2 linked regions of the Gemmatimonas phototrophica genome follow. The protein of the gene in region 2 interacts with the protein of the main gene of each other region in a pairwise test. Links are inferred from orthologs where the notes say so. Each region holds a gene or a part of one and is shown on either strand. Other genes may lie near its edges.

The links.
Region 1: the proteins of GEMMAAP_RS11695 (region 2) and ileS interact in binary tests that used the Escherichia coli proteins (3 or more experiments, as listed by UniProt). The link is inferred for Gemmatimonas phototrophica from one-to-one orthologs.

Annotation. Positions count from the first base shown.
Region 1 is NZ_CP011454.1:1,865,710-1,874,797, reverse strand. Bases 3,743-7,555 are described here. They hold ileS (isoleucine--tRNA ligase), read right to left. Parts: upstream 7,231-7,555; coding sequence 3,943-7,230; downstream 3,743-3,942. Other genes in these bases: GEMMAAP_RS07725 (purine-nucleoside phosphorylase), read right to left, coding at 7,266-7,555; GEMMAAP_RS07735 (TraR/DksA family transcriptional regulator), read right to left, coding at 3,743-3,943. In the rest of the region: GEMMAAP_RS07765 (chemotaxis protein CheA), read right to left, coding at 1-571; GEMMAAP_RS07760 (response regulator), read right to left, coding at 583-948; GEMMAAP_RS21215 (chemotaxis protein CheW), read right to left, coding at 945-1,415; GEMMAAP_RS07750 (RluA family pseudouridine synthase), read right to left, coding at 1,351-2,370; lspA (signal peptidase II), read right to left, coding at 2,367-2,951; lspA (signal peptidase II), read right to left, coding at 2,965-3,504; more of GEMMAAP_RS07735, read right to left, coding at 3,506-3,742; more of GEMMAAP_RS07725, read right to left, coding at 7,556-8,084; GEMMAAP_RS07720 (DivIVA domain-containing protein), read right to left, coding at 8,177-8,794; GEMMAAP_RS07715 (YggS family pyridoxal phosphate-dependent enzyme), read right to left, coding at 8,812-9,088. UniProt on the Escherichia coli protein: Catalyzes the attachment of isoleucine to tRNA(Ile). As IleRS can inadvertently accommodate and process structurally similar amino acids such as valine, to avoid such errors it has two additional distinct tRNA(Ile)-dependent editing activities.
Region 2 is NZ_CP011454.1:2,743,191-2,751,249, reverse strand. Bases 3,556-6,339 are described here. They hold GEMMAAP_RS11695 (sugar ABC transporter substrate-binding protein), read right to left. Parts: upstream 5,570-6,339; coding sequence 4,541-5,569; downstream 3,556-4,540. Other genes in these bases: GEMMAAP_RS11690 (MATE family efflux transporter), read left to right, coding at 5,694-6,339; GEMMAAP_RS11700 (ABC transporter permease), read right to left, coding at 3,603-4,544; GEMMAAP_RS11705 (ATP-binding cassette domain-containing protein), read right to left, coding at 3,556-3,606. In the rest of the region: GEMMAAP_RS11715 (outer membrane protein assembly factor BamB family protein), read left to right, coding at 1-1,587; GEMMAAP_RS11710 (peptidyl-alpha-hydroxyglycine alpha-amidating lyase family protein), read right to left, coding at 1,726-2,766; more of GEMMAAP_RS11705, read right to left, coding at 2,839-3,555; more of GEMMAAP_RS11690, read left to right, coding at 6,340-7,040; GEMMAAP_RS11685 (hypothetical protein), read left to right, coding at 7,094-7,504; GEMMAAP_RS11680 (YqhG/Tai3 family protein), read left to right, coding at 7,501-8,040; GEMMAAP_RS11675 (MATE family efflux transporter), read right to left, coding at 8,050-8,059. UniProt on the Escherichia coli protein: Part of the ABC transporter complex RbsABC involved in ribose import. Binds ribose. Also serves as the primary chemoreceptor for chemotaxis.

The sequences.
Region 1 (9,088 bases), 880 kb from region 2 along the record:
GCTTGGCCAGCACCAGCATGGCCCGCACACCCTTCAGCGGACAATCGCTGACGAGGCGCACGTCCACATGCCGCACGTTCGCCACGTCAGGTGCCGAATCGGCCATCCCCACTCGTGTCGCAGAATCGGCAGACACTACGCTTGGTGTGCCGCCTACAGGCGCTGCGCCGGTGGACACCGGACGGCGTAGTCGCACGAGCAGCGAGCCAATCGTGGCGGATGGGGTCTCGACCCCCCGCGCGGCGTCATCGATGGCGGTGCGCAGCACATCGGTGCCTTCAAAGATCAGGGCCAGTAGATCGGCGTGTAGCGGCTCATCCCCACTGCGAAGTGGCTCGCACCGGGACTCGAGGGCGTGCGACACTTTCTCCACGGCCGTGTAGCCCATGGATCCGGCCATGCCCTTGATCGTGTGCATACCACGAAACAGGGTGGCCACGTGCGCACTGGTGACCACCGCATCCGCTCCGTCGCGCACCGACGCCTCCAGCGCGAGCAGCGCGGCGTCGAGTTCGGCGAGATGCTCGCGCGCCTCGGCCTGAAACAACGCCGCATAGCGCGCCGCGTCCATGGGAACCGCTCTTATGCGGCGAGCACGCGGTTCACCGCTTCCAGCACCCGGCTCGGCTGGAACGGCTTCACAACAAAATCCTTGGCGCCGGCCTGAATGGCTTCCACCACCAACGCCTGCTGGCCCATGGCGCTGCACATGAGCACGCGAGCCTGTGGGTCGAGCTTCGTGATTTCGCGCACCGCGTCAATGCCGCCCATGTCGGGCATCACGATGTCCATGGTGACCAGATCAGGGCGCAGGTGCTTGTACTTCTCCACCGCCTGCATCCCCGTTTCGGCCTCACCGACAATCTCGAAGCCCGCCTGTGTGAGGATGTCCCCCACCATGGTCCGCATGAAGATCGCGTCGTCGCAGATCAGAACAGTCTTGCTCACCGTGCTCTCTCCTCAGCTGAGTGCAGATACCGCGCGCAGAGCGCGACCGCGTCCAGAACCGTTACGCCGGCGGGGGCATCCGGAGACTCCGGCGTCGCGCCTCGCACATCGTGCACGGTATCCACGACGAGCCCGATTGGCCGGGCCCCGTGCTGAAGCAAGACGATTGATCCCGGCGTAACGGCACGCTCTCCCGTTCGGAGCGCCTGCAGGTCCAAGGCTGTGACGATGGCGCCCCGCACGTTGACGATCCCGGCCTGGATGACAGGCGATCCGGGGACCGGGCGCAAGCCGGCCGGGCGGACGACCTCACGAACCTGCTCAACGGGTATGCCCCACAACACGCCCGCCGACGCGACCACCAGCCATTGCGGCCGGTGGTCATCGTCGTCGTCGGAGAGCTCAGTCGGAAGCCGCCCCGCGGGCGCTTCCGACGGATTCGTCGGTATGGTAGAAGCCGAAGACATCGAGCGGGTCCTGATGCGTGGCGAGTTCCGGCATGTCACTGAGTGCGGCGAGCGACTGCCGTAAGTCCGTAGGCAGAGGTGACCGCAGATCGACAATGGCCCCGGACACCGGGTGCTTGAAGCGAAGCCAGGCGGCATGCAGGAAATGACGACGCGGAGGGAGTCCGGCCAGTTTGCGCCCCCCGCCCCCGCCATAGGTGTCATCACCAATGACCGGGTGTCCCACACTCGACAGGTGGATGCGGATCTGGTGCGTACGCCCGGTGTGCAGGTGCGCGCGCAGCAGGTCCACGCTGTCGAAGCGGGCCAGCCGTGTGAAGTCCGTACGTGCTGCCTTCCCTGTCTGGACGATTGCCATACGCGTCCGGTCTCGCGGATCACGGGCGATCGGCTTATCCACCGTCAGCGAGTCGGCATTCAGGTGTCCCCAGCAGACGGCCACATAGCGCCGGGTAACCTGCCGGGCCGCCAGCGCGCCGCTCAGAATACGGTGCGACTCGTCGGTTTTGGCGACCACCAGCAGACCGGAGGTGTCTTTGTCGAGGCGGTGCACCAGCCCGGCCCGGTCTTCCCCGCCCCCTTCGGCCAGCGGTTCGCCGCGCCCCATCAGGGCGTTCACGAGCGTACCCGACCAGTTGCCCGGAGCCGGATGCACCACCATGCCGGCGGCCTTGTTGACCACGAGGAGGTGTTCATCCTCGTACACGATGTCGAGCGGAATTTGCTCCGGCACCACATCACGCCCGGGCGGCGGGGGGACGGTGACCACGACCGCATCTTCCGGTTCGGCGCGGTAGCTGGCCTTCTGCCGCTCCCCATTCACCAGGACCGTGCCGTTGGCAATGAGGGTGGCCGCCTGCGTGCGCGACAGGTCACCGTGCCGGGCCACCAGCAGATCCAACCGCTCACCGGCGTTATCCGCCACGGTGAACGAGAACGTCAGGCCAGCACTCACGAGGTGGCCTCTTCCCGTGCTTTGAGCACATCCTGCTGCGCCTTGTCTTCATGCCAGAGCGCAATGACCAGACAGGCCGCCCCAATGGTCACGGCCGTATCGGCCACGTTGAACGTCCAGAAGCGCACGGACCCAATGCCGATATCGATGAAATCCACGACGCCTTCGCGGAGCCGAATGCGGTCGAGCAGGTTACCAATGGCCCCGCCCACGATCACCGGTACCCCAAACGCCGCCACCTTCGAGATGCGGGTGAGGTCGGCCGTGGCTCGCATGAGGACGACGACAATCACGATGCTCAGCGCGGCAAAGATCCACCGGGAGCCAGGTCCGAGGTGCATGCCAAAGGCCGCCCCCGGGTTGTAGGCCAAGGTAAAGCGCACCACATCACCAAGAATGCGATGGGGCATGTGCCGAGGCACGAGGTGCTCCACGGCCAGCGCCTTGGTGAAGAAGTCGAGCCCGACGGTCACGACCACCAACACCCAGAACCGCAGGGTCATGGGCGCCGTAGGCACATCGTTGATGACGGCGCTGGCGGTAGCGGCGCGCGCAATGGGCGCCCGGGTGTTCGGCTTCATGACGGCACAGTGATCAGGGAACGAGGTCGCGCGAGTCAGACGAGGCGGCGTTTTCGCGTGCCGCCGCTTCCAACGCCGCGATCTCGCGGCGCTCCTCATGCCAGAGGACGAGGGCGAGCAGGATGGCACCGCTACTCACCGCAATATCGGCCACATTGAATGTAGGCCAGCGATGGGTCCCGAAACCGATATCGATAAAGTCCACGACACCGAATTCCGATCGGATGCGGTCAATGACGTTTCCGACTGCGCCGGCCGCCACCAGCGAAATGGCCAGGACGCGACGAAAGTCACCGTCTTCCGTCTGCTGATACAACTTGCCCAGGATCACCAGCGCGCCACAGGTGAGCCCCATGAAAATCCACCGCGAGTACGGCCCCAGGTTCAGCCCGAAGGCTGCCCCGGGGTTGTACACGAGGGCAAAGCGAAACCACTCCCCGAAGACCGACTTCGGGGTACCCGCGGTGACCATCGTGTTCTCGGCCACCAACTTGGTGATCTGATCGAGAATGACGACGACAAGGAAGACGGGGAACGCGACGATCGCCTTCACGTCATCCCTTCTTCGAGTCTTCCTCGCGCTGCTTGCACGCGATGCAATACCGGGCGTTGGGCAGCGCATCGAGACGCTCGAATGCGATTTCCTCGCCACACTGATGGCACTTGCCGAACATTTCCGGCGCCTTGTACAACCGACGGAGGGCCTGGTCGATGTGGAACAGAAAGCGCCCTTCCTTGGAGGCAAACAGGAAGGCCTTCTCGCGCTCCATGGCGTCAGTCCCCTGGTCGGCCATGTGGAACGAGTAGGCGCTGTTGTCCCCTTCGCTGGCCTCGCCGTTGGGGCCCAGCGTATCGCTGTGGTGGCCGAGCTCCTTGAGCACGCGCTTCCGCTCTTCGAGCAGCCGCTTCTCGAAGTGCTGGAGCTGCTTCTTGGGCATGGGTTTGGGCTTCTTGGTGGCGTCCTTCGTCGACGCAGACTTCGATTCGGCCATCACGACCCTTCCTTGGTGAGCGCAAGCCGGATCGAACGTCCATCGACGTCGCCAGCGTGCGTAGCGGTCCACATGGCGCCGTCTCCAGTGCCGGAGAGCGGCGAACCCACCTCATCGCCGAGCAGCAATCGCGCGGCGAGCACCTCTTCAGCGATACGGCTGCGGTGAGCAGCCACGGCGCCTTCCACCTCAACATCTCCCGACACCGCCAACACAATGCGATCGCTGACCGCCAACTGCGCTTCCTTGCGAAGGCGCTGCACCCGGCTGATGACTTCCCGGGCCAACCCTTCTTCGCGGAGTTCGGGGGTAATGGTGGGGTCGAGGGCGACCCCGTACCCGCCGTTCTCCTGAACGACCGCTGCGCCGGACGCGCGCCGGATGATGGCGACGTCCTCCGGGGCAATCAAGCGCTCAGCCCCGGCAACCTCGATGGTAATGGACTGCCCGGCCGCCAGCGGACGCAGCTGATCGGCCGCCAACGCCGTGACCGCTTCGGCCACCAGCGGCGTTTCCTTCCCGAACTTCTTGCCCAGCGTGCGAAAGTTGGCCTTGGCCTCCAGCGACACCAGGGCGTCGGTCGAGGTGACAAACTCCACCCGTTTCACGTTCAACTCCGACGCCAGCAGCCCGCCCAGCGCCGACACCGCCTCCACATTGCCCGGCACCACGCACTGCAGCGACGGCAGTGGCTGACGCACCTTCACGTCGGCCACATCGCGCGCGGCGTGCGCCAGCCCGGCCAGCGTCCGGAGATCATCCATGGCTGTCTCGAGCGTTTCGTCTACCGGCGTGGGGTGCTCACGCGTGTACGGCGCGAGGTGCACCGAAGTTCCGGTCAGCGCCCGGTGCACCGCGTCGGTCATGAACGGGGCAAACGGCGCCAGCAGCCGGCACGTGACGGTGAGTACTTCATGCAACGTCGCAAAGGCCGCGCGGTTGTCGGCATTTTCCACATCGTAGAAGCGCGCGCGGCTTTGCCGTACGTACCACTTGGACACATCGTCGTCCATGAACTGCATGACCCGACGCGCCGCCAGCGTGGCGTCGTAGTTGTCGAGGTGTGCGTTGACTTCGCGCTCCACCCGCGTGAGCCGCGACAGAATCCAGCGATCGAGCGCCGGACGCTCCGCCACGACCGGATCGTTCGCGCTGGGCTGCCATCCGAAGTTGGCGTACTGCGCGAAGATGCCGTTGTAGACGTTGCGGAACGTGAGCAGGAAGCGCCCCGCCGTTTCGCGAATGGCGTTCTCGTCGAAGCGCCGCGGCACCCACACCTGGCTCGAGGCCACGAGGAACAACCGTACCGCGTCGGCACCGTGGCGCTCCATGACATCCCACGGGTTGACCACGTTGCCCTTCGACTTGGACATCTTCTGTCCCTGCGCGTCGAGCACGAGGTCATTCACCACCACGTTGCGATACGGTGCGGCCTGGTCGTGCCCATTGTTTGGCAGCGCATCGCCCAGGGTGGTGGCAATGGCGAGCAGCGAATAGAACCACCCGCGCGTCTGGTCCACGCCTTCGCAGATGAAGTCGGCGGGGAACTGCGCGGCCACGATGTCCTTGTTCTCGAACGGGTAGTGCCACTGCGCGAAGGGCATGGACCCTGAGTCGAACCAGGTATCAATGACTTCAGGGACGCGGCGCATGGTACCCGTACCGCTTTTGGCCGGCCAGGTGTACTGGTCGATGTGCGGCTTGTGCGGATCGAAATCCTCTGGCAGCGGACGGCCAATGCGCTCGGCGAGGTCGGCATAGCTGCCAATCACGTCGATGTCGGTCGGATCTTCATCGTTGACCCACACCGGCAACGGCGTGCCCCAGTAGCGATCGCGCGAGATGGCCCAGTCCACGTTGTTGGACAGCCACTCGCCAAAGCGACCAGTGCCCACCTCGGTGGGATTCCAGTTCACCTTGGCGTTGCGGCTGAGCAGCGCGTCGCGCAGCGCCGTCGTGCGCACAAACCACGAGCCGCGCGCGTAGTACAGCAGCGGCGTGCCGCAGCGCCAGCAGTGCGGATATGAGTGCACAAATTGGCTGGCCTTCCACAGGACATCCCGTTCCTTGAGCACTTCCAGAATGCGGGCATCGGCCTTCTTCACGAACAATCCAGCCACTTCGGGCGTGCCTTCCACGAACTCGCCGCGCGCATTGACCGGCTGCACGAACGCCAACCCGTGGCGCTGCCCGGCGGCATAGTCGTCGGCGCCGAACGCGGGGGCCATGTGCACCACGCCGGAGCCATCTTCGGCCGACACGAACTCCTCGGGCACGATGATTTCGTGCTGTCCTTCCGCCGGATACTCGACCCAGTCGAGTGGCCGACGATAACGACGCCCGACCAGGTCGGTGCCCTTCATGGTGCCAACCACATCCCACCGATCGGCCCAGTCGCCGCCCAGCACACCGGGCACACGCGCTTCCGCGAGGATGATGGTGAATTCCGCCCCGGACTTCTTGCGCAGCTCGGCGTAGGTGAGATCGGGGTGCACCGCCAGCGCGGTGTTGGACACCAGCGTCCAGGGGGTGGTGGTCCACACCAGGATGCGTCGCCGCATGGCGGGCGGATTGCCGTTGGCGTCGAGCAGATCCAGCGCCACGTAGACGCTGGGATCTTCGACGTCATCGTAGCCCTGCGCCACCTCGTGACTGGACAGCGCCGTGCCGCAGCGCGCGCAATACGGCAGAATCTTGTGGCCACGCACGAGCAAACTCTTTTCGTGCATCGTGCGTAGCGCCCACCACACACTCTCCACGAAATCGTGCGAGTACGTGACGTACGGATTGTCGTAGTCGAGCCAATAGGCGGTGCGGTGCGACAGCTTCTCCCATTCGCCGCGGTACTTCCACACGCTTTCGCGGCACCGGCGGTTGAACTCCGCCACGCCCACCTGCTCGATGAGCTGCTTGCCGCCAAGCTTTGCGATCTCGCTGGGATCAACGCCCTGCCGCTCCGCCTCTTCGCGCTGGAGCTCCTTTTCGACCTCGATTTCCACCGGCAACCCGTGCGTATCCCAGCCGGCCTTGCGGGGCACGTAGTACCCCTGCATGGCGCGGTGGCGGCAGAACAGGTCCTTGATGGTGCGGGCAAACACGTGGTGAATGCCCGGACGTCCGTTGGCTGTTGGCGGGCCCTCGAAAAATACGAACGGCGTCGCGTTCGCACGCGCTGCCTGCGATTGTTCGAACAGCTTCTCGGTATCCCACTGCGCGAGAATGCCGCGCTCAAGCGCGTCAGCGTTGGTTTCGGGGAGCAACGGGTACAGCACGGCGTCCTGCGTCATAGTCACCAGAAGAGGAAAGCGACGAACAGAAAGTGCTACAGCTGGGCGAGCACGCCCTTGACCACGGCCGACAGCTTGGGCTCCGCCCCCTTCGCCACCGCAATGATGTCGGGGAGATGGGCTGGCTTGAGCGAATCGGGGAGGCACTGATCGGTGATGATCGACAGACCCAGTACCCGCATGCCGCCATGGACCGCGACAATGACTTCCGGCACCGTGCTCATGCCCACGACATCGGCCCCGATACCGCGCAGGAATCGGTACTCGGCGCGCGTTTCGAGGTTGGGCCCCTGCACCGCCACGTAGACGCCTTCGCGCAACGCGACCCCATGCTCCAGCGCCACGGCGCGGGCCAGCGTGCGCAGGCCGGCATCGTAGGGTTCCGACATATCGGGAAACCGCGGTCCGAGTGTTTCGTCATTCGGACCGATGAGCGGATTGTCGCCCAGCAGATTGATGTGATCGGCGATGAGCATGAGATCACCGGGCGCCCACAACGGATGCATCCCACCGCACGCGTTGCTCACAATCAGCGTCTGTGCCCCCAGCGCACGAAGCACGCGCACCGGGAAGGTGACCTGCTGGAGCGAATAGCCCTCGTACGCGTGAAAACGGCCCTGCATGGCGATAATCGTTTTCCCGCCCAGCGTGCCACAGAGCAAGCGGCCTTTGTGGGACTCGACCGTGGAGAGCGGAAAGTTGGGGAGGTCACTGTAGTCGATGACCTGCTCCACCTGGATTTCCTCGGCCAATCCCCCGAGGCCAGTGCCCAGAATGATCGCGGCCTCCACCGGCTTGGCAAAGCGCGCGCGCACCGCCTGCGCACACGCCGCGATGCGCTCCCGCGCGTGCAGCCCGAGGGCAGGATGCGAGAGTCCGACGGCGTTGTGTTCCTGCGTGTATTGCAGCTGCGGCCGCGAAGCCGGCGGAGCCTTCCCGGCACCACTCATCGCTGTTCATCCTCCACGATGGCATCGAGCCAGGAAGGCGTTGGCGCCATGTTCCGTTGCGGCAGCTGACGGATCTGGCTCACCACCGACGGATCCGGCTCAACCGCTGAACCGGTTCGCGGTGTGGTGAAATCGGGGACCGGCTCCTGCTCCGCGGAGCTGAGCTCAGCGAGCTGACGTTCCAGCTGGTTGCGCAGTTGGGCCAGGTACGACCGCCGCGTACGCCAGAGGGCCTGCAGTTCCTGCTGCGCACGAGCGACTTCGTCGCGCACCGACTGCAATTGACGGTCTGCTTCCTGTTGGGCCTCGCGCACAATGAGCTGCGCCTCGCGCTCGGCCTGCTCGCGGATGTCTCCGCGCAGCTGCTGCGCACTCACGAGGGCCTCGTTCAACGCCTTGTCGCGCTCCCGGAACGACTTGAGCTGCTCGTGAAAATTGCGCGCCTTCTGGTCGAGCTCTTGGTTGGCGCGCGCCAACCGCTCGAGTTCTTCGGCGACCTGTTCACGAAACTGGTCAACGCGCGCGCGATCATAGCCCCGCAGCGCGTTGCCAAAGTCGTAGCGACGCGCATCAAGCGCGGTGAGATGAAACCCCTGGTGACTTTCGTCGGTCATTCGCTATCCCGGGTGCGTCAGGTCCGACTGCCGAAAAGCACAGTACCGAGGCGCACATGCGTGGCCCCTTCCTCCACGGCGATTTCGTAATCGCCGGACATCCCCATACTCAGCCACTCCGCCGCATGACCAGCCGATTGCAGCGCCGTGCGAACGGCGCGAGCGCCGGCGAACACCTCGCGCAACACCCGCTCGTCGGCATCGAAGGGCGCCATGGTCATGACCCCGCGCACTCGCAGCGCCGGCAGACGGTGCAGCCGTTCCGCGAACGCCGGAACGTCAACCGGCGCCACA
Region 2 (8,059 bases):
GATGATTCGGGTCCGCTCATCATCTCCGACGCCGCGCCGTACCGTCAGGCTAAGCCCGGCGAAACGTGGGACGACGTCAAGAAGATTGGTGCCGATGGCACAGTGGGCATTCTGGGGCAGATTGCGGCGAGTTCGCCCCCCATGGTGGTGGGGAATGTGCTCATCGTGGGCAACTCGTCTATTCATGGCTACTACCCCATTCGTGCCTCCAATCCCATTGGCATCATTCGCGCCTTTGATATTCCTACGGGCCGTCTGCTATGGAAGTTCAACCTGGTACCGCAGCCGGGAGAGTTTGGTGCGGACACCTGGAAGAACGGATCGAAGCAGGGCACCAAGGGGGTAGGCAAGACCGATGCATGGGCGCCGTACGCCGCCGACGAAGCCGCGGGACTCGTGTACATCCCGGTGGGCATGCCGCTCATGGACGAATACGGTGGCCATCGCCCGGGTGACAATCTGTTCGGCAACAGCCTGGTTGCGCTCGATGTAAAGACCGGTCTCCGCAAGTGGCACTTCCAGATGGTGCACCACGATATCTGGGATTACGACACGCCCATGGCGCCAAACCTCATGGACGTCACCATTGACGGGAAGCCGCGCAAGATTGTTGCGCAGCCCACCAAGCAGGGGTGGCTCTACGTGTTTGATCGCATCACGGGGCAGCCCATCTGGCCGATGCCGGAAACGCCGGTGCTCAAGAGCGGCATTCCGGGTGAAGTCTCGGCGCCCACGCAACCCATTCCCACCAAGCCCGCGCCGTATTCGCAGCAGGGATTGGTGGAAGCCGATCTCATTGACTACACGCCGGCCATTCGTGATTCGGCGCTCGCGCTGGCCAAGAAGTGCCGCATGGGGCCATACTACATTCCGCCGGCTGCGCGTGACGGGAAGGATGCGACCGGGTTCACGTGCGCATGGTATGCACCGGGCGCGAGTGGTGGTGTGAACATTGATGGTGGTGCCACCATCGATCCGGAGACGGGCATGATCTATGTCGCGTCCATCACGGGGCTCAGCACCACAGCGTTGCAGAACGATCCGTGCTCGGAGTTTGCCTACAGCTCACCGGCCAACAACTGCGGGTTGATTGGTGCACTGCCGGCACCGCCGGGCTACAAGCCGCCCGAGAATGTCGGCTTTGCCGGACGCGCCAGCGGCTCCAACATTGGCGGCATCTCCATTGCGAAGCCCAAAGAGTTCGGTGGCATTACCGCCTACAATCTCATGACCGGCGACAAGGCCTGGTGGATGCCCAACGCGGGCTTCATCAAGCAGACGAGCCGCGATCCGCTCTTTGCAGGCGTTACGCTACCGCCGCTGGGCGGTCGCGGACAGGCACAAGCCATGACCACGAAAACGCTGGTGATTTATGGCACCGGCCGCAGCGGCGGATTGCCCGGTGAGCCGCCCAAGCTGTTCGCGCTCGACAAGAAGACCGGAAAGCAGATTGGCGCGCTGCAGATTCCCGCCAAGACCACGGCGATGCCCATGACGTTCCTGCACAAGGGGCAGCAGTACATCGTGTTCGCCACCGGCGCGGAAGAAAACACGAGCCTCGTGGCGCTGAAGTTGCCGCGGAAGTAGCTGCAAGGAACGCGCGGGCAATAAGCACCAGTAAACTGATCAGTTCCGGGTTCTGAGTTGGAGTTTGGAGTAATGGGTCTCTCACCCAATTCCCACAACGCTAACTCAAAACCCGGAACTGATCGTTTCAATTCGGAGCTATTGCTTTTTCTCGTACCGCTTCAGTGCCTTCTGCCCAACTTCGGCCCCGTAAATGTTCCCAGCCGCATCCACCGCCACGCCCTCAGCGCTGCTTGTGCTGGGCGGCTTGATGTCGGGGTCGGGAATGAAGGCCGTCACCTCACCAGTGCGCGCACTGCCAATGCGAATGCCGCGCGTCCAGGCACCATGTGGCGGGTTTACTGAGCCCGATTCACTGTCGGCAACGTAGAGCACATCGTTCTTGTCAATCCACATGCCACTGGGACGGCTGAACTGATACCAGGTGTCGAGGATCTTGAAATCCTTATCAACAATCAGGATGCGGTCGTTGCCACGGTCCCCAATGAAGAGCCGCCCTTTGGAGTCGATGGCCAGCGTGTGCGGTTGATCGAGCTGTCCCTCGCCTTTGCCAAAGCTGCCCCAGCTCTTGCGAAGTTTGCCGTTCTTATCGAACGCCAGCACCCGCGCGTTGGCGCCGGCTCGCGACGAGTGACCTTCCGCCACGTAGATGTCACCATTGCTGGCGGTGATCACCGCGTTGGGTTGCCAGAAGAACGACGTGTCTCGTCCGCCACCGGGAGCACCGAGTGACATCAGCAGCGCACCCGTGGGGCTGAACTTGTGGATCTGGTGCCCCTTGCCGGCCGGCACCTGCGCGGCGCCCAGCGTGCATGCACAATCGACAACCCACACGTTGCCGTCCTTGTCCACGTGAATGCCGTGCGGCGACAGAATCATGCCGCTGCCAAAGGACGCGGTCAGTTTGCCATTCTGGTCGAACTTGAGAACCGAAGGGAGCGTGGAGTTGGCGCAGTTGTTCACCCCGCACCGTTCGGCTACCCAGATGCTTTTGCCATCCTTGTCAATCGCCACCGCACTGGTGGAGCCCCAGGTGCGCCCCTCCGGCAGCTTGGCCCACCCCTCAACGGTGCGGTAGGGGTTGGGTCGGTCGTTGACCGCAGGCATGGTGGGCGATGACTGCGCCACCAGAAGTGAAGGGGCTGTCGTGAACGCGGCGAAAAGAAGCAGTCGGCGCATGGCGGGCATTGGGCGGGAGTGAACGGGAGGGAACAGCTCCCTGAACATGTGAGCCCGCCGCGCTGCTGGCAATCAGGCCGTGCCGCCCGTCATGATGGCCACGGCTTCGGCCATGGAAATGTCCTTCGTGTCAACCAGTGCCGCGCGCCGCCCCAGTCGCTGAATGTGGATCCGGTCGGCCAGCTGAAACACATGCGGCATGTTGTGACTGATGAGCACCACCGACAGCCCACGGTCACGCACCCGCTGAATGAGATCCAGTACCATGCCACTCTCGCGCACACCCAGGGCTGCCGTAGGCTCGTCGAGAATGACCACATGTCGCGCAAAGGCCGCACTCCGGGCCACGGCAATACCCTGACGTTGCCCGCCGGAGAGCGTCTCCACCGTCTGGGTGATGGAACGCACATTGACCCCCAACGCCTGCAGCGCGTCGGCCGCCTCACGTTGCATGCGGGGGCGGTCCAGCCAACGAAAGACTGACCCCAACGCCCCGCCGCGTCGCAGCTCACGGCCGAGGAACAGGTTTTCGGCAATGCTCATGGCTGGCGCCAGGGCGAGATCCTGATATACCGTTTCAATACCGGCGCGCCGCGCGTCGGACGGCGACGCAAACACGACCGGCGTACCATCCAGTCGTATCTCGCCCGCGTCGGGGCGCATGGCGCCGGAGAGCGCCTTGATGAGCGAGGATTTGCCCGCCCCGTTGTCACCAATGACAGCGAGAATTTCTCCCGCTCGCACATCAAAGTCGGCCTGATCCAGCGCCACCACCTGTCCATACTGCTTGGTCAGGCCGCGGGCTTGCAATACGGTGGCTGCATCGCGGGGGACGCTCATGAAGCCCTTCGCGACCATTGGTCGGTGGCCACCGCCAGGATAACCAGCACGCCAGTGACCAGAATCTGGTACACCGACGGCACGCCCATGAGCGTGAGACCGTTACGAAACACGCCAACAATCAGCGCGCCAATAAGTGAGCCAAGGATCACGCCGCGTCCGCCGAACAGACTGGTACCACCCAGCACCACTGCGGTAACGGTATCGAGGTTTTCCGTTTGACCCGCCTGCGGGTCTCCCACGCCGGTGCGTGCCACCGCGAGCAGCGACGCGACGCCATACAGCAAACCCGCCATGGCATACACCGAGAGCAGGACGCGTTCGGTATTGATGCCCGACAGCCGCGCCGCCTCGCGATTGTTGCCAACAGCGTAGATGTGTCGCCCTCCGGCGGTTTCACGCAGCAGCCACCACGCGGCGCCATACAGCAGCACCATGGCAAGCGAACCAAACGCAATGCGCGTACCGCCCACCTGCACGGTGTTGCCCAGTGCCGTCAGTAGCGGTGGGACCTCGGTAACACTTTGCGATCGCGACAGGATTTGGGTAAGCGCGAAGGCAATGTTCATGGTGCCGAGCGTCACGATGAACGGCGGAAGCTTGATGCGCGTGACGAGGAGGCCGTTGACGATGCCCGCCAATGTGGTGGCACCCAAACCCAGGACAATGGCTGACACGGGGGACACGCCGTGGCGAGTGGCCATGGTTGTCATGAGCACGCTGCCCAGTGCCATGAGCATGCCGCACGACAGATCGATGCCCGCCGTGAGAATGATGAGGGTTTGGCCAATGGCCAACACACCCACCACCATGACTTGCTGCGCAATGAGCGAGAAATTGTCAGGAGTGAGGAAGCGTGCGGACTGCGAGGCGAAAAACGCACACGCCACGAGCAGAGCAATGAGCGGTCCGAATGTGGCGAGATGCCGAGCCTTCACTTCGTGCCCCAACAGCGCGAGGCCGCCTCGCCGGCGCTCAGACTCTTCACACCAGCCACCGGCTCTCCGGCCACCAGTGCGACGCCGGTGTCTACAAAGCCGGAGGGCTTCCTGCCGCTCTTGAAGAACTCCATCGCGGCCTGAACGCCCAGTTCTGCCATCCGCAACGGATACTGCTGGGCCGTAGCGGCAAAGTGCCCCTCGGCCACATCGGCCACCCCGCGGCAGCCACCGTCCACGGTGACCAGCAAGACATCCTTGTCACGCCCGGCTTTGCGCAACGCGTTGTAGGCCCCGGCAGCGCTCGGCTCGTTGATGGCGTAGACCACATTCACCGTGGGGTCACTCTGCAGGCAGTTCTCCATGACCGTTTGGGCCTTGGCCTGGTCGCCTATGCTGTTGCCCATGCACACCACTTCGGATGGCGACGCGTTTTCATTGCTGGTGCGCTCGTTGGTGGCGAGACCCATACCCTTGAGGAACCCGTTATGGCGTTGCGCGCCAGTGGGATGGCCAGGAATGAGATCGATGGTGACCACCTTGGGCACTTTCTCGCCGAGGCGGGCCTTGGCGTAGGCACCAATCAGTTCACCGGCGCGATAATTGTCCGTGCCGAAGAACCCGTCGGTGGCCTCCATGGGGTCGGTGGGGCTATCGAGCGCAATCACCAGCACCCCGCCTTCCCGTACACGGGTAATGGTGGGCACGATCGCTTTGGCATCGCTGGGCGAAATGAGAATCACCTTCGCACCGGCGGCAATCTGGTTTTCAATGGCCGCCACCTGACCAGCATTGTCCCCGTCTGAACGGCCACCGCCGGTGAGCAGCGTGACGCCGTTGGCCGCAGCGGCCTGTTCTGCCCCTTCTTGCATTTTCACAAAGAACGGGTTGGTCTCCGTTTTCGTGACAATACCAATGATGGGTGCCTCGTCGGCGCGCTTGGAGCAGGCCGCCAGAGGAACGGTAAAGAGGAGGGCGAGAGCCAGAGTGGTCTTGAGCGTTGGCACAGGCTGGGTGGTGATCATAGCCCAGTAATCAGCAGGGCGACGAGGCGGGTGGCAACCCGCCTCTGGGACCCGCCGGAGATCGCCTGGTCACCTGCGCGCAAGCGGACGTTGCGTTCGGCGTGGCGCCGCCACAGGCTTGGGGATGCGCGACCTGACCACGGGCTCCATACCCCGACACCTGATCCGACTGGCTCTCCCGATGGCTTTCGGGATGATTTTCCAGACGATGTATTACCTGGTGGATCTCTGGTTTGTGACCAGACTCGGCGACGCGGCCGTCGCCGGGGTGAGCTCGGCCGGCAACGTGCAATTCATCGTCATGGCGCTGACACAGGTGCTTGGCGTGGGTACCATGCCGCTCATTGCCAACGCCGTGGGGCGACAGGATCGCGACGACGCCAATCTGGTGTTCAACCAGAGCGTGGTCTGGGCGTTCGTCTGCGCGTTCATCACGCTGCTGGGCGGGTTTGCGCTGGCCGGTCCATATATGCGCGCCGTCGGCGCTGATCCCGCGACGCAGGCGGCCGGGCTCTCTTATCTGAAGTGGTACCTGCCGGGGCTTGGGTTGCAGTTTGCCCTCGTGTCCATGGGATCGGCGTTGCGTGGTACCGGCATCGTGAAGCCCACCATGCTGGTGCAGATCGTCACCGTGGTCCTCAACATTGTGCTGGCTCCGGTGCTCATTGCGGGCTGGGGCACCGGACGACCGCTCGGGGCGGCAGGCGCCGGGCTGGCGAGCTCCATTGCCATCGGGATTGCGGTGGTGCTGATGTTCATCTACTTCCTCCGACTTGAGCACTACGTAGGCTTCAAGCGCGAACTGCTTACGGCGCGGTGGGATGTGCTGGCGCGCATGCTGCGCATTGGCGTGCCGCCCGGCGCCGAGTTTGCGCTCATGTTTCTGTTCACCGCCGTCATCTACTTCGTCATTCGTGATTTCGGGGCGGCGGCACAGGCGGGGTACGGGATTGGATCGCGCGTCATGCAGAGCATCTTCCTGCCCGCCATGGCCATTGCGTTCAGTGCCGCCCCGTTGGCCGGGCAGAATATGGGGGCGGGGCAACTCCAGCGGGTGCGTGACACATTTCGGTGGGCAGCCATCATGGGCAGCGCACTCATGGCGCTGCTGACGCTCATGTGTCAGTGGCGTCCGGAGCTGTTTGTGCAAGGCTTTACCGACGAAGCGTCGGTGTTGCTGGTGTCTACCGACTTTCTGCGCACCATCTCGTGGAACTTCGTGGCGTCGGGGTTGATCTTCACGTGTAGTGGCATGTTCCAGGCGCTGGGGAACACGGTGCCGTCGCTCATCAGCAGCGCCTCGCGGCTCGTCACTTTTGCCGCGCCTGCGCTCATGCTCGCTCAACGTCCAGGTTTCCGACTGCGTCATGTGTGGGTGTTATCGGTCGTCACAATGACCCTGCAGGCAGGATTCACCCTGTGGCTCCTTCGTGGTGAACTTCGGCGACGCACCACGGTTGCTGCCGGGTGACTTCGGCCGCAGCTTCAGGACACTCCCCCCTGACGTTTACTTCCCATCAGGTCATGTATCGCAGCTTTTTCGCCGTCTTTACCGGCTTCATCCTCATTGCGCTCATGAGCATTGGGACCGATGTGGCGCTTCAGAAGGCGCTACCCTCGCTGTTCAACGCGGACGGCAGCACCTCCAGCGTCACCATCCTGGTGCTCACCGTCGCGTACGTGGGACTGTATGCTACGCTGGGATCGTATCTGGCGGCGCGGATGGCGCCGGCCCACCCCATGCGCCACGCGATGGCTTTGGGCGGGTTGGGGCTCGCCTTCAACATTGCCGGCACGGTCGCGACCTGGACGACGTACCCGGCGTGGTATCATGTGGTGTCGCTGCTGCTGGTCATGGTCTGGGCCTGGCTGGGCGGCCGTGCGCGAGAGGCGGAGACCGCCACGCCATCCTCCTCCCGACCACTCACGGTATGATGCGTCGTCCGCGTAGTGTCCGCGTTGCCGTCACAGCAATAGCGGCGAGCACCGCCTTGCTACTGGCAGCCTGTGCCAAAGCGGAGGATTCCACGCCCGCCGATGTGGCCATGCAGTTCTACGTCACGCTTGAAATCAGCGGGGTCCGCGACCTGCCGGAACCGCGCGCCCTCATGGCGATTGAGCCGTATCTGGTGCCGGCGCTGGCGACCCAACTGAGCGCCGCCTACGCTCGGCGCGACTCGGCCACAAAGACGGCGCCCACTGAGAAGCCGCCGTTGGCCGACGGCAACCCGTTCAGCAGTCTGTTTGAAGGGCACTCTACGTATAGTGCGAAATCCACGACCATGCGTGGTGACACGGCACTGGTCCTCGTGGCCTTCACCAACACCGATCAGAAACCCGCGGTGATGTGGAGCGATACGCTCGTGCTGGTGAAGCCGCAAACCACGTGGCGCATTGCCGATATCCGCTACGGCAGCACGTGGGAGTTTGGGTATCAGGGCGCGCTGAGTCAGCTGCTCAAAACGCCCTGACCGGGAGCGCTAGAGCTGT